Linked DNA regions of Iamia sp. SCSIO 61187. The main gene of each other region encodes a partner of the protein of the gene in region 2 in a complex. Links are inferred from orthologs where the notes say so. Each region holds a gene or a part of one and is shown on either strand. Other genes may lie near its edges. The genes, in order: HC251_RS13265 and HC251_RS10240.

Region 1 (7,075 bases), 650 kb from region 2 along the record:
CCACGGCGGGACGCTCGGCCTGCCCACCGGCGGCGCCAACCTCGAGCACTACACCCGGCTGCTCGGGCGGGTGCTCGACGAGCTCGGCATCCGCCGGGCCGTGCTGGCCGGGCACTCGATGGGTGGGCGCCTGGTGACCGAGCTGGCCGCCCAGGAGCCCGACCGGGCCATCGCCGTGGTGCTCCTCGACGCCATCGTGGGCGACACCTGGGACCGCATGGTCAACCTCTTCCGGGTGGCACCGCCGCTCCTGGCCGGCGTGGGCACGGCGCTGGCGATCGACACGGTGACGACGTTGCCCCTCTTCCGGGATCCGGCCCAGGCCCGCAAGCTGGGCCGGCTGCTGGCGCCGGTCGTCGCCGGCCACCTGCGCCGACCGTGGCGGATGATGGGCCCGGGCGTGTCCATCATGCGGTCCCGGGGCTCGGGCTGGATGCTCGACCGCATCGCCGAGGAGGAGATCCCCCTCATCGTGATCCACGGCGAGCGCGACGTCGCCGTCCCGATGGCCACCGCCCGCGACGCCGCCCGGCGGGGCCACGGCGCCCTGGTGACGGTCCAGAAGGCGGGGCACTCCTGGCTCCTGCGCGACCCCCGGACCCTGCCCGCCATCCTCGAGGCCCTCATCGCCAGCTCGGTGGGCGACGCCATCGCCCACCGGGTGGCCCACGACCTCGGGTACGACAGCCCCGGGTTCCTGCACGAGGCCTCGCTCGACGAGGTCGACGCCGCGTACCTCGAGCCCGACGCCCCGGTGCTCGACCTGTCGCCCCCGTTCGAGCGGCCCGACACCATGCCCCGCCAGGACCGGCCCCGGTACCGATGGTCGTTCGACGACGTCGCCCCCGCCTCCCTCGAGGTCGAGGACCTGCCGGCCAACGTGACCCGCCTGCGTGCCTGAGCGGATGTGCACCGGGTCACGGGTGCGCTGCTAGCCTGACCCCTGGCTCCGAGCACGCTCGCGCGTGCCCGAGCATCGGCCCCCCGACACGTCGCGGCTGCACGTCGAGAGACACGCAGTACACGGTCACGGGAGCTGGGTCCGACACCCGCACGGGGCGCGTTGCGTCCCGCCCCAACCAGAGAGACACCGCATGTCCGAGATCACCGACCGCGCCAAGCCCGGCGTCATCGAGGAGCACCGCCTCCACGACACCGACACCGGCTCGCCCGAGGTGCAGATCGCCCTGCTCACGCAGCGCATCAACCACCTCACCGAGCACCTGAAGGTCCACAAGAAGGACTTCCACAGCCGGCGCGGTCTCCTGATGCTGGTCGGTCGTCGCCGCCGGCTGCTCGACTACGTCGCCAAGAACGACGTCGAGCGGTACCGAGCGATCATCGCCAAGCTCGGCCTGCGCCGATAGAGATCCCCTGATGAGCGGCCTCCTCGGCCGCTCATCGCCTTTTTCGGAAGGCATGCCTCCCGGGAGGCACCTGACAACCCAACCCGTGCACCGGATCCTCGGATCAGTTGCCGGTCGCCTTCATCCCGGAACCGTTTCGGGGGGATGCCGACTGGGAGCTGGCCGGGCCGGGGCACCACGCGAGGCGCCGAGCGCCTCGAGAGGAGACACCCCATGGCTGACGCCATCACCGTGTCCGCGCCGGTCTCCGGCACGGACAAGACCCTGACCTTCGAGACCGGGGTCCTGGCCCCGCAGTCCCAGGGCGCCGTCGTCGCCGGCATCGGCGACACCCGTGCCCTCGTCACCGCCAACGGCGACGACAAGACCCGCGAGGGCATCGACTTCTTCCCCCTGACGGTCGACGTCGAGGAGAAGATGTACGCCATCGGGAAGATCCCCGGCTCGTTCTTCCGCCGCGAGGGCCGCCCGACCGACGAGGCCGTGCTGACCTGCCGCCTCATCGACCGCCCGCTGCGCCCGTCGTTCGCCGACGGCTACCGCAACGAGACCCAGGTCGTCGCCACCATCATCGGGGCCGACCAGGTCAACCCGCACGACGTGGTCGCCATCAACGGCGCCTCCGCCGCCCTGATGCTGTCGGGCCTGCCGTTCGACGGCCCGCTCGGCGCCGTCCGCCTCGCCTACTCCACCGAGGGCGCCTGGGTCCCGCACCCGACCTTCGAGGAGCTCGAGGACGCCACCTTCCAGCTCGTCGTGGCCGGCCGCTCGGTCGGCGAGGACGACGTCGCCATCATGATGGTCGAGGGCAACGGCACCGAGAAGGCGTGGAGCCTCTACGAGGCCGGCGCCCCCAAGGTCACCGAGGCCGTCATCGCCGAGGGCCTCGACGCCTGCAAGACCTACATCGGCGAGTCGATCAAGCTGCAGCGCGAGCTGGTCGAGAAGGCCGGCGTGCGCCCCGCCCTCAAGTGGGAGGCGCAGCCCGACTACACCGACGAGATCCTCACCGCCGTGCAGGCCTACGAGGCCGACATCGCCACCGCCAACAGCGGCGCCGACAAGGTCGAGCGCAACGCCGCCACCACCGCGCTCCGCGACCGGATCCTCGAGGACCTGACCGCCGAGGGCAAGGACTTCGCCGGCCAGGCCAAGCAGGTGCTCAACGCCCTGCGCACGACCACCAAGAAGGTCATCCGCAAGCGCCTCGTCACCGACGGCGTCCGCATCGACGGCCGTGGCCCCCGCGACCTGCGGGCCGTCACCGCCCAGGTCGGGGTCATCCCCACGGCCCACGGCACCGGCCTCTTCCAGCGCGGCGAGACCCAGGTCCTGAACGTGCTCACCCTGGGCATGCCCCGCATGGACCAGCTGCTCGACACGCTGTCGCTGCAGAACAAGAAGCGCTACATGCACCACTACAACATGCCGCCCTACTCCAACGGCGAGACCGGGCGCATGGGCGGCACCAAGCGCCGCGAGGTCGGCCACGGCATGCTCGCCGAGCGGGCCCTGCTGCCGGTCGTCCCGTCGCTCGAGGAGTGGCCCTACGCCCTCCGCCTGGTGTCCGAGGTCCTGTCGTCCAACGGCTCGACCTCGATGGGCTCGGTCTGCGCCTCGTCGCTGTCGCTGATGGACGGCGGCGTGCCGATCAAGGCGCCGGTGTCCGGCATCGCCATGGGCCTGGTCAAGGAGGGCGACACCTACGTCACCCTGACCGACATCCTCGGGGCCGAGGACGCCTTCGGCGACATGGACTTCAAGATCGCCGGCACGGAGGAGTTCATCACCGCCCTCCAGCTCGACACCAAGATCGACGGCCTCCCCGCCGACGTCCTGGCCGCCGCCCTCGACCAGGCCCGCGAGGCCCGGATGCAGATCCTCGAGGTCATGAACGCCACCATCGCCGAGCCCCGCTCGGACGTGGGCGAGACCGCCCCGAAGATGATCAGCTTCGAGATCCCGATCGACAAGATCGGCGAGGTCATCGGGCCCAAGGGCAAGGTCATCAACGCCATCCAGGCCGAGACCGGCGCCGACATCTCCGTCGACGACGACGGCACCGTCGGCACCGTGGCCATCGGCTCCACCGACCGCGGTGCGGTCGCCGAGGCCGAGCGCCAGATCAAGCTGATCCTCGACCCGCCCACCGCCGAGGTCGGCGCCGTCTACACCGGTCGGGTCGTGAACATCACCAAGTTCGGTGCGTTCGTGAACATCCTCCCGGGCCGTGACGGCCTGGTCCACATCTCCAAGCTCGGTGGCGGCAAGCGCATCGACCGGGTCGAGGACGTGGTCAGCCTGGGCGACGAGATCGAGGTCCGCGTCGACGACGTCGACCCCAACGGCAAGGTCAGCCTGACCCCGGCCGACCAGCCCGTCGAGGAGCGCAAGCCCCGCGGCGAGGGTGGCGACCGGGACCGCGGCGACCGTGGTGACCGGGGCGATCGCGGCGGCCGTGGTGGCCGTGACCGTGACCGTGACAGCAGCCGCAGCGGTGCCCGCGACTCCGACAGCGGGTCCGTGGCCACCGCCGCCCCCGAGGCCGAGGTCGTGTCCTTCGAGGACGCCTTCGACGCCGAGGTGGCCGCCGAGTTCGGCGACCTGGGCCCGGCCGGCGACGACCGCCCCCGGGGCGGCGGCAGCGGTGGTGAGCGCGGCGCCGAGGGCGGCCGCTCCCGGCGCCGGCGCCGCTGAGCCAGCACCCCCACCGGTTCTGTCAACCCTCATGCGCTCCTGAGGCCCATGGGGATTGACAGAACGGACCTGGCGGTCACGACCCTGCCCTCCGGGCGCAGGGTCGTGACCGACCGCGTCCCCGGTGCGGCGTCGGTCAACGTCCTCGCCCTCGTGGGCGTGGGCGGACGGGACGAAACGGCCGCCCAGGCCGGGGTGTCCCACTTCCTCGAGCACCTGCTCTGCAAGGGCAGCACGACCCGGGCCTCGGACGTGGTGGCCGAGGACGTCGACGCCCGCGGCGGCGACCTCGACGCCTTCACCGACCGCGAGCGGACCGCGGTCCAGCTGCGGGTGCCGGCCCACGACCTGGGCTTCGCCGTCGACCTGGTCGGCGACCTCGTCCTCCGGCCGGCCATGCGCCCCGACGAGATCGAGGTCGAGCGGCGGGTGATCCTCGAGGAGCTGGCCCAGGCCCTCGACGACCCCGAGGACCGGGCCCACACCCTCACCAACGCCGCCCTGTACGGCGATCACCCGCTGGCCCGCGAGATCATCGGCGACCGCCGGACGCTCCACGCCCTGGGCGTCGACGCCATCGGCGCCTTCCACCGGGCCGAGTACCACCCGCGGGCGATGGTGGTGGCCGCGGCGGGGGCCGTCGTCCACGACGAGGTCGTCGAGATGGTCGCCCGGTGGGACGACGGCGCCGCGCCCCACCCGCCGAGCGCCCTCGCCCCCCGGGGCGTCCCCGGTCTGCAGCCCCGCACCACCGAGGTGGTGCGCCAGGGTGGCGAGCAGGTGACGCTGGTGCTGAGCTGGCCCCTCGGACCGGTCGACCAGCCAACGCGCCTCCCGCTGGCCGTCCTGGCCCACATCCTGGGCGGCGGCCCGGCCAGCCGCCTGTTCCGCACCGTGCGCGACGAGCGGGGCCTGGCCTACGCCGTCGACGCCTCGCTCGCCCTCTACTCCGACGTCGGCCACCTCGCCGCCTTCGCCGCCTGCTCACCGGAGGCCGTGGCCCCCGTGCGGGCGACCATCGCCGCCGAGGTCGAGCGGCTCGCGTCCGAGGGCCCCACCCCCCGCGAGGTCGAGGTCGCCGTCGGCTACGTCGCCGGGTCGTCGACCCTCGCCCTGGAGGACACCGGCACCCGGTCGTGGTGGGCGGCCATCGGCGAGCTCGAGCGGGGCGGCGCCCGGCCCGCCACCGAGTGGATCGACGCCTATCGCCGGGTCACCGTGGACCAGGTGCGCCAGGTCGCCCGCCGCCTGGCCGGCGACCCCACCGTGGTCGCGGTCGGGCCCGTCCCGAGGCGGACCAGGCTCTAGCCCGGGCGGGTCAGGCCGGGGTCCGGAGGCGTCGGGTGATCTCCGCGCCCATCGTCTCGCACTCGGTCATCGGGTGGTCATGCGGGCAGCCGAGGGTGCCGTGCAGGTAGCTGCGGGCGTGCTGGAGGCGGGCGATCTCCTCGTCGAGCACCGTGAGCCGCCGCCGGGCGATCGCCTTCCACTCGTCGATGTCGGCCGCCCCGATCACCCCGGCGATCTCGTCGAGCGACAACCCTGCGTCCTGGAGCATCCCGATGAACACCAGCCGGCGGAGGGTCGCGGTGCGGTAGCGACGCTGGCCCGAGACCCGGGCGTCGGGCGCGAGCAGGCCCCGCCGTTCGTAGTAGCGGACGGCGGAGGTGGCCACCCCGGCCCGGGCCGCGACCTCGCCGATGGTCAGGAGATCGTCCATCCCGGCAGTTGACGTGAACCCGGGTTCAACCGTCAAGGTCGGATCATGACCGAGCCCATCCTCGCCCCGACCGACCTCAGCGTCCCCAACCACCACGCCGACCACCCCGGGTTCTCCGGGATCAGCGGAACCGTCCTGGCCCTCGTCTTCGCCGTCGGGCGGGGACGCGCCGCCCGGGTGGCGGCCGACCTGGCCGACGTCGCCCCCGGGGACCACGTCGTCGACGTCGGCTGCGGGCCTGGGACGGCGCTGCGGATCGCCGCCCGACGGGGCGCGTCCGGGGTCGGGGTCGACCCCGCTCCGGTGATGCGACGCGTGGCCCGGGCCCTCACCCGGCCGGGGCGGCCGATCCGATGGGCGCCCGGGGTGGCCGAGGATCTCCCCGTGCCCGACGGGGCGGCCACCGTGGTGTGGTCGATGGCCACCGTGCACCACTGGCAGGACGTCGAGCAGGGCCTGGCCGAGGCCCACCGCGTCCTGGCTCCCGGCGGCCGCCTCCTCGCCGTCGAGCGGCGGACCGTCGCCGGCGCCGAGGGCCGGGCCAGCCACGGCTGGGTCCCGGCCCAGGCCGAGGCCTTCGCCGTCGCCTGCCGCCACGCCGGGTTCACCGACGTCGCGGTGCGCACGGAGCGCGTGCGGTCGAGCGACCAGCTCGTGGTGCTGGCCACCCGGCCCTGAGGGGCCTCAGGGGCGGAGGGCGATGCCGGCGCCGCTGCGGTTCACGACCCCCATGGTGCGGGCCTGGCTGGCCTCGAGCGCGGCGCGCAGCCCGGGGTCCAGGTCGGGGCGGGCGAGGGTCGCGGCGGTGGGCAGCACCTCGTAGGTGCCGAGGTCGACGAAGGTGGGCACCGCCTCGATCGTCCGCACCGCCAGCGGGCCGCCGGCCGGTCCGGCCACCGTGACCACGACGGTCAGGCCGTCGCGCCGCACGTCCTGGGACTGGTTGGAGAGCTGGTTGCCGAGGCCGAAGACGACCCAGGTGTCGCCGACCCGCTCGATGGGCTGGACGACGTGGGCGTGGTGGCCGACCACCAGGTCGACCTCGGCGATGGCGGTGACGGCGGCGGCCATGTCGCGCTGGTAGGCGTCCGGTTCGTGCTGGTACTCGGTGCCCCAGTGGACGCTGACGACGACGAGCTGCGCCCCGGCGGCCCGGGCCGCGGCCGCATCCCGGGCCACCACGGCGGGGTCGAGGGCGTCGACGATCCACGGGGCGTCGGCCGGTGGCTGGTAGCCGTTGAAGCCGTAGGCGTAGGAGAGGTGGGCGACGACCACGCCGTCGAGGGAGTAG
Region 2 (6,875 bases):
CCGGCGGTGACCAGTCCAGCCGGCCGTCGCGCCGGCGGTTCTGGACGAGGAGCACGGCGCCCCCGGAGACCACGAGTCCCCCGCCGACGAGCCACCGGCGGGGCTCGGGGGCCTCGGGCGGGCGCCCGGGGTCGTGGTCGGACGTCATGACCCCGGCCCCTCCTCGGGGGCCCGGCCACCCAGGCCCCGACGGCGGCTGAGGACCCGGTCGCGCAGCCCCCACCAGGCGACGAGGCGCAGCCCCTCCCCCACGATGCTGAGGGACATCTTCGAGGTGCCCCGCACCCGGTCGCGGAAGGTGATCGGCACCTCGACCACCCGGTGGCCGTTGCGGATCAGGGAGTAGACCATCTCGATCTGGAAGCCGTACCCGTAGCTGGTGATGGCGGCCAGGTCCAGGCTCCGCAGGGCGTCGGCGGTGTAGGCCCGGTACCCGGCGGTGGCGTCGCGGACCTTGATGCCGAGGGCGGCCGAGACGTACAGGTTGCCCGCCCGCGACAGGGCCAACCGGTGGCGGGGCCACCCGGGGACGGCGCCGCCGGGGACGTACCGGCTCCCGATGGCCAGGTCGGCGCCGGCGTCGACGGCGGCCAGCAGGTCGGGCAGGGCCTCGGGCTCGTGGGAGAGGTCGGCGTCCATCTCGACCAGCACGGTGAACCCGCGGGCGAGCCCCCAGGCGAACCCGGCCCGGTAGGCGGGTCCCAGCCCGCCCTTCTCCGCCCGGCGCAGCACGTCGACCTGCCCGACCTCGGCCCCGGCCGCCTCGGCCAGGTCGGCGGTGCCGTCGGGGCTGTTGTCGTCGACCACCAGCACGTGGGCCTCGGGGACGGCGGCGCGGACCCGACCGATGACGTCGGCGATGTTCTCCGCCTCGTCGTAGGTCGGGATGATCACGAGGACCGGCACGACGGGCAACTCTAGGAGGCCGCTGCCGTCGGCCCGCACATGTCTCGCATCCCCCGGGCGCGGGCCTCGGACGCTCCGGCTGCGCCGGCACGAGGGCCCACCGCTACCGTCGGACGCACCATGCCCGCCCCGTCCACGACCCCACCGGAGCGGCCGCCGGGATCGACGGCACTGCCCTCCGCCGCCCCCCCGACGGCCGCCCGCGCCCTCGCCGTCGTGGCCATCGTCGTGGCCGGGATCTGCGGGGGCCTCATCGGCTACGGGGTCGTCGACCTCCAGGCCTCCGCCGACGCCGGGCCCGACGCCGACGGCGGCGGCGGCCTCGCCCCGGTCGTCGGCGGCGTGGTCGGCGCCGTGCTCGCGGCCGTCGGCGTGGCCGTGGTGGCGGTGCTGGTGCTGCGGGCCATGACCGAGTGGAAGACGATCGAGGAGCGGGCCCGGGCCGAGGGGCGCGAGCCGCCCCCGTCGCGCAACGTCTCCGGCCGCCGGACGTGACCCCCGCCGGTCTGCGCGACCTGGCTCTGGCGGTGGCGACCGAGGCCGGGGCCCGGGTCGCCGCCCGCGCCGGCGCCGCCGACCTGCGGATCACCACCAAGTCGACCGCCACCGACCCCGTCACCGAGGTGGACCAGGAGGTCGAGGCCCTCATCGTCTCGTCGCTGCTCGCCGCCCGCCCCGACGACGGCGTCCTGGGCGAGGAGGGGGCCGACCGGCCCGGCACCTCGGGGGTCCGCTGGATCATCGACCCCATCGACGGCACCGTCGACTTCATGTACGGCATCCCCGGCTGCAACGTCTCCATCGCCGCCGCCGTCGACGGCACCGTCGTCGCCGGGGTGGTCGTGGACCCGCTCCACGGCGACACCTTCGCCGCCGCCCGGGGCGAGGGGGCCACCCGCAACGGCCACCCGATCCGCTGCACCGGTGTCGCCGACCTGGGCCTCGCCCTGGTGGGGACGGGCTTCGGCTACGACCCGGTCGAGCGGACCCGCCAGGCCGCCGTCCTGGCCCACCTGCTCCCCCGCGTCCGTGACATCCGCCGGGTCGGCGCCGCCGCCATCGACCTCTGCTGGGTCGCGTGCGGGCGCCTCGACGGCTACTACGAGCGCAACCTCAAGGCGTGGGACTGGGCCGCCGGGGCACTGGTGGCGTCCGAGGCCGGGGCGGTGGTGGGGACCGTCGGCGATCGCCCCCTCCCCGCCTCCCTGCCGGAGGCCACGATCGTGGCCTCGGGGCCGGCCCTGTTCGGCCCTCTGCGGGACCTCCTCGACGCCGCCGGCGAGCTCCCGTAAGGCGCAACGCCGGCGCAGCACGGCCGGGAAACGGACGGTGCGCGACGCGACCACCCTCCATGAGGCACGATGCAGGGGTGGCGACCCGCATCTTGACGGTCGAAGACGACGAACGCATCCGGACCGCGGTGAAGCTCGCCCTCGAGGACGAGGGCTGGAAGGTCGACGAGGCCGAGACCGGTGAGGACGCCCTCGAGCGGTTCTCCCAGGCCCCCACCGACGTGGTGCTGATCGACATCATGCTGCCGGGCGTCGACGGGTTCGAGGTGTGCCGGTCGATCCGCCGCATCAGCGACGTGCCCATCATCATGGTCACCGCCCGCGACGACACCCACGACATCGTGGCCGGGCTCGAGGCCGGCGCCGACGACTACCTCACCAAGCCGTTCCAGCCCAAGGAGCTCTCGGCCCGGATCCGGGCCCTCCTCCGCCGGGTCCGGACCACGGACTCGGGCGCCACCCACCTCCGCTTCGGCGACCTCGAGATCGTCCCCGAGGAGGGCGTCGTGCGGCGGGGGGGCGAGGAGGTCCACCTCACCAAGACCGAGTTCCGCCTGCTGCTGGAGCTGGCCAACAGCCCCGGACGGGTGCTGTCGCGCGAGGTCCTGCTCGAGCGGGTGTGGGGCCACGGGTACTTCGCCGACGGCCGTCTCGTCGACGTCCACGTCCGGCGGCTGCGCACCAAGGTCGAGGCCGACGCGGCCAACCCCCGCCACGTCGTCACGGTGCGGGGCCTCGGCTACAAGCTGCAGACGTAGGTGGCCCCACGGAGTCGACGCTTCGGGCCGCCCCTCCCGGCCCGGCTCGGCCTGCGAGCGCGCATCACCTTCGCCTTCGCCGCCACCACCGCGGTGCTGTCGGCGCTGATGGCCGGGACCACCTGGGGGCTCACCCGGGAGAACCTGGTCAACCAGCGCGAGGCGGCCGCCACCCGCCAGGTGCGCCAGGACGCCGAGACCGTCGCCGGCGCCATCAACAGCAACGCCGACCTCGAGCTCGCCCTCCAGTCGGTGCGGGCCCAGACCAGCGCCCGACCCGTCCTCGAGATCGAGGGCGAGGACCCGATCATCATCCAGCCCAGCACCGGCGTCGACGTGATCCCCGACGAGCTCCGGCGGACGGTGGAGGCGGGCGAGGCGGCCCGCATGCTCGTCACCGTGGGCGGGGAGCCGAACCTGATCCTCGGCGTCCCGATCAGCGACGGCACCGCCACCTACTACGAGGTCGTGTCGTTCGAGGAGCTCGAGGACACCCTCCGCTCCCTCGCCGTCTCCCTGTTCGGGGCCTCGGTCGTCACCACCCTCGTCGGCGGCACGCTCGGCTACTGGCTCAGCCGCCGGACCCTCCGCCCGCTGGCCAACGTGGGCCTGGCCGCCGAGGCCATCGCCGGCGGCCGCCTCGACACCCGGCTGGAGGGCACCGACGACCCCGACCTCAACGTGCTCGTCTCGTCGTTCAACCACATGGCCCAGGCCCTCGAGGAGCGCATCGACCGCGACGGCCGGTTCGCCTCCGACGTCAGCCACGAGCTGCGCAGCCCGCTGATGACGCTGGCCGCGTCCGTCTCCGTCCTGGCGTCGCGGCGGGACGAGATGCCCGACGACCCCTCCCGCTCGGCCCTCGACCTGATGGAGGCCGACGTCGCCCGCTTCCAGCAGCTCGTCGACGACCTGCTCGAGATCTCCCGGTTCGACGCCGGCGTGGCCCGCCTGTCGCTCGAGGAGGTGCGGCTGCCCGAGCTGGTCCGCCAGGCGGTCAACCTGCACCGCAGCGACGACCCGCCCACGGTCGAGATCGACGCCGCCCTGGCCGGGATGGTGGTGCGCGCCGACAAGCGGCGGTTGGTGCGGATCCTCGACAACCTCCTGGGCAACGCCGACGCCTACGGCGGCGGGGCGTGCCGCGTGGCGGTGGAGTCGGCCGGCGACAGCGTGCTGATCGCCGTCGAGGACAGCGGTCCGGGCGTCGCCCCCGAGGACCGGGAGCGCATCTTCGACCGCTTCTCCCGCGGCGCCGGGGCCGGGCGGCGCAGCGCCACCGGCGACGGCGTCGGGTTGGGCCTGGCCCTCGTGGCCGAGCACGCCCGCCTCCACGGGGGCCGGACCTGGGTCGAGGACCGGCCCGACGGCGAGCCCGGGGCCCGCTTCGTCGTCCAGCTGCCGGTGGCCCGGGCATGATCCGCGCCCGCTCCGCCCCCGTCGCCCTCCTGGCCCTCCTCGTCGCCCTGCTCGCCGGGTGCGGCATCCCCACCGACGGGGAGCCCCGGCCGCTGGCCGACGAGGCGACGCCGCCCGCCGCCGACCCCCAGCCCGAGCTGGGCGACACGACCGCCCAGGTGTACCTGGTCAACAACGACGAGCGCCTGGTCCCCCGCCCGCGAGCCCTCGAGGGGGCGAAGACGCCGGTGACGGTGCTGGAGGCCCTCCTCCTGCCCACCAGCGAGGAGGAGGAGGCCGATGGGTTGCAGACGCAGATCCCGGCGCTCACCACGATCGTGGGGGTGACCGAGGAGGACGGCATCCTCGCCGTCGACCTCAGCGCCGAGTGGGGCGAGCTCCTCGTCCCCGACGCGCTGTACGCCTACGCCCAGGTGGTCCTGACGCTCACCGAGCTGCCCGGCGTGGAGGGGGTGCGCTTCCTCGTCGAGGGCCAGCCCGTGGACGCCGCCCCCACCGTGAACGAGACGCCGACCGAGGTCGTCGAGGCCGAGGACTACGCCACCCTCGAGGCCGGCTGACCGACCGCACCGGGCCTGCTCAGGCGAAGAAGATCTTGCCCACGTCGTGGATGTCGGGCGCCACGACCTTGGGCTCGGCGACGGCCTCGGTGAGCGGCACCCGGATGATGCGCCCGGCGCGGATGGCGACCATGGTCCCCCAGTCCCCGTCGGACGCGGCCTCGGCGGCGGCGACGCCGAAGCGGGTGGCCAGGACCCGGTCGGCCGGCGTCGGGGTCCCGCCCCGCTGGAGGTAGCCCAGCACCACGACCTTGGTGTCGAAACCGGTGCGGGCCGCGATCTCGGGGGCGAGGAGGTGGGCGATGCCGCCCAGGCGCTGGTGACCGAACTCGTCGATGCCCGGGTCGGGGAGGGTGAAGGTGCCCTCGACGGGGACGGCCCCCTCGGCCACCACGACGATCGAGGCGAAGCGCCCCGACTCGTGCCGGCGGACCAGCGCGGCGCACACCTCGTCGAGGTCGAAGGGCTCCTCGGGCACGAGGATCATCGACGCCCCGCCGGCGATGCCGCTCCAGGTGGCGATGTGGCCCACGTGGCGGCCCATGACCTCGACCAGCATCACCCGGTCGTGGGACTCGGCGGTGGTGTGGAGCCGGTCGATGGCCTCGGTGGCGGTGGTGACGGCGGTGTCGAACCCGAAGGTCACCTCCGTGCAGCCGAGGTCGTTGTCGATCGTCTTGGGGACCCCGACCACGGGCACGCCGTCGTCCTGGAGGTCGCGGCCGGCGCCCAGGCTGCCGTTGCCGCCGATGACGACCAGGCCGTCGAGGCCGCGCTTGGCCACCGTCCGCCGGACCATGTCGACCCCGCCGTCCACGCCGTAGGGCTGGTGGCGACTGGTGCCGAGGATGGTGCCGCCGCGGGGCAGGATCCCCCGGCAGCGGTCCACGGTCAGCACCTCGTAGCGGTCCTCCATGAGCCCCAGGTAGCCGTCGCGGAAGCCGATGACGGTGCCGTCGAGGTCCCGCTCGACCTTGCGCACGACCGCCCTGATGACGGCGTTCAGCCCCGGGCAGTCGCCACCGCTCGTCAGCACTCCGAGTCGCATCGGGCCACGTTACCGGGCTCCCCCGACCGCCCGGACCGGCGCGACGAGGCCCGCCGACCCGTCCCGGCGAGGGAGGCGCTCCCCTCCTCCGACCCCGCCCACCAGCCCGAGGGTGGCGGTCGCGCCGGCCTATCCTCCCGTCGTGGCCGTCGTGATCGCCCTCGACGCCGGCACCACCGGTGTCCGCGCCTTCGCCGTCGACGAGGCCGGGGCGCCCGTCGGGTACCGGTACCAGGAGTTCACCCAGCACTTCCCCCGTCCGGGGTGGGTGGAGCACGACGCCACCGAGATCTGGACCTCGGTGGTCGCCGTCACCAACCGGCTCATCACCGACCTCGAGCAGCCCGTGGCCGCCATCGGCATCACCGACCAGCGGGAGACGGTGGTGGCCTGGTCCCGACGGACGGGGCGGCCGTACCACCGGGCCATCGTGTGGCAGGACCGGCGGACGGCGGCGCGCTGCGACGCCCTGGCCGCCGACGGCGCCCTCGCCACCGTGCGGCCGGCGACCGGGCTCGTCCTCGACCCGTACTTCTCCGCCAGCAAGGCCGAGTGGCTCCTCACCGAGGGGGGCGTGCCCGCCGGTCCCGACCTGTGCATCGGCACCATCGACGCCTGGCTGCTCTGGAACCTGACCGGGGGCAACGTGTTCGCCACCGAGCCGTCCAACGCCAGCCGCACGATGCTCTACGACATCCGCACCCTGGAGTGGTCCGACGAGCTGTGCGACCTGTTCTCGGTGCCCCGGTCGGCCCTGCCCGAGGTCCTGCCGTCGTCGGGGCGCTTCGGCAAGACCGTCGGCGACACCGGCCTGCCCTCGGGCATCCCCATCAGCGGCATCGCCGGCGACCAGCAGGCCGCCCTCTTCGGCCAGGCCTGCTTCTCCCCGGGC

Evidence for each region.
Region 1: HC251_RS10240 (region 2) and HC251_RS13265 share a complex: the UniProt entries of both Bacillus subtilis proteins name them as parts of the possible RNA degradosome complex. The link is inferred for Iamia sp. SCSIO 61187 from one-to-one orthologs.

The regions. Positions count from the first base shown.
Region 1 is NZ_CP050948.1:2,775,709-2,782,783, reverse strand. Bases 1,217-4,322 are described here. They hold HC251_RS13265 (polyribonucleotide nucleotidyltransferase), read left to right. Parts: upstream 1,217-1,580; coding sequence 1,581-4,064; downstream 4,065-4,322. Other genes in these bases: HC251_RS13260 (pitrilysin family protein), read left to right, coding at 4,170-4,322; rpsO (30S ribosomal protein S15), read left to right, coding at 1,217-1,367. Outside these bases: HC251_RS13275 (alpha/beta fold hydrolase), read left to right, coding at 1-901; more of rpsO, read left to right, coding at 1,095-1,216; more of HC251_RS13260, read left to right, coding at 4,323-5,372; HC251_RS13255 (MerR family transcriptional regulator), read right to left, coding at 5,383-5,784; HC251_RS13250 (class I SAM-dependent methyltransferase), read left to right, coding at 5,830-6,462; HC251_RS13245 (CapA family protein), read right to left, coding at 6,469-7,075. UniProt on the Bacillus subtilis protein: Involved in mRNA degradation. Catalyzes the phosphorolysis of single-stranded polyribonucleotides processively in the 3'- to 5'-direction. Necessary for competence development in Bacillus subtilis.
Region 2 is NZ_CP050948.1:2,125,874-2,132,748, reverse strand. Bases 3,970-6,875 are described here. They hold HC251_RS10240 (6-phosphofructokinase), read right to left. Parts: upstream 5,984-6,875; coding sequence 4,955-5,983; downstream 3,970-4,954. Other genes in these bases: glpK (glycerol kinase GlpK), read left to right, coding at 6,126-6,875; HC251_RS10245 (GerMN domain-containing protein), read left to right, coding at 4,372-4,935; HC251_RS10250 (HAMP domain-containing sensor histidine kinase), read left to right, coding at 3,970-4,375. In the rest of the region: HC251_RS10275 (NUDIX hydrolase), read right to left, coding at 1-148; HC251_RS10270 (polyprenol monophosphomannose synthase), read right to left, coding at 145-915; HC251_RS25980 (hypothetical protein), read left to right, coding at 1,027-1,401; HC251_RS10260 (inositol monophosphatase family protein), read left to right, coding at 1,398-2,198; HC251_RS10255 (response regulator transcription factor), read left to right, coding at 2,276-2,956; more of HC251_RS10250, read left to right, coding at 2,957-3,969. UniProt on the Bacillus subtilis protein: Catalyzes the phosphorylation of D-fructose 6-phosphate to fructose 1,6-bisphosphate by ATP, the first committing step of glycolysis.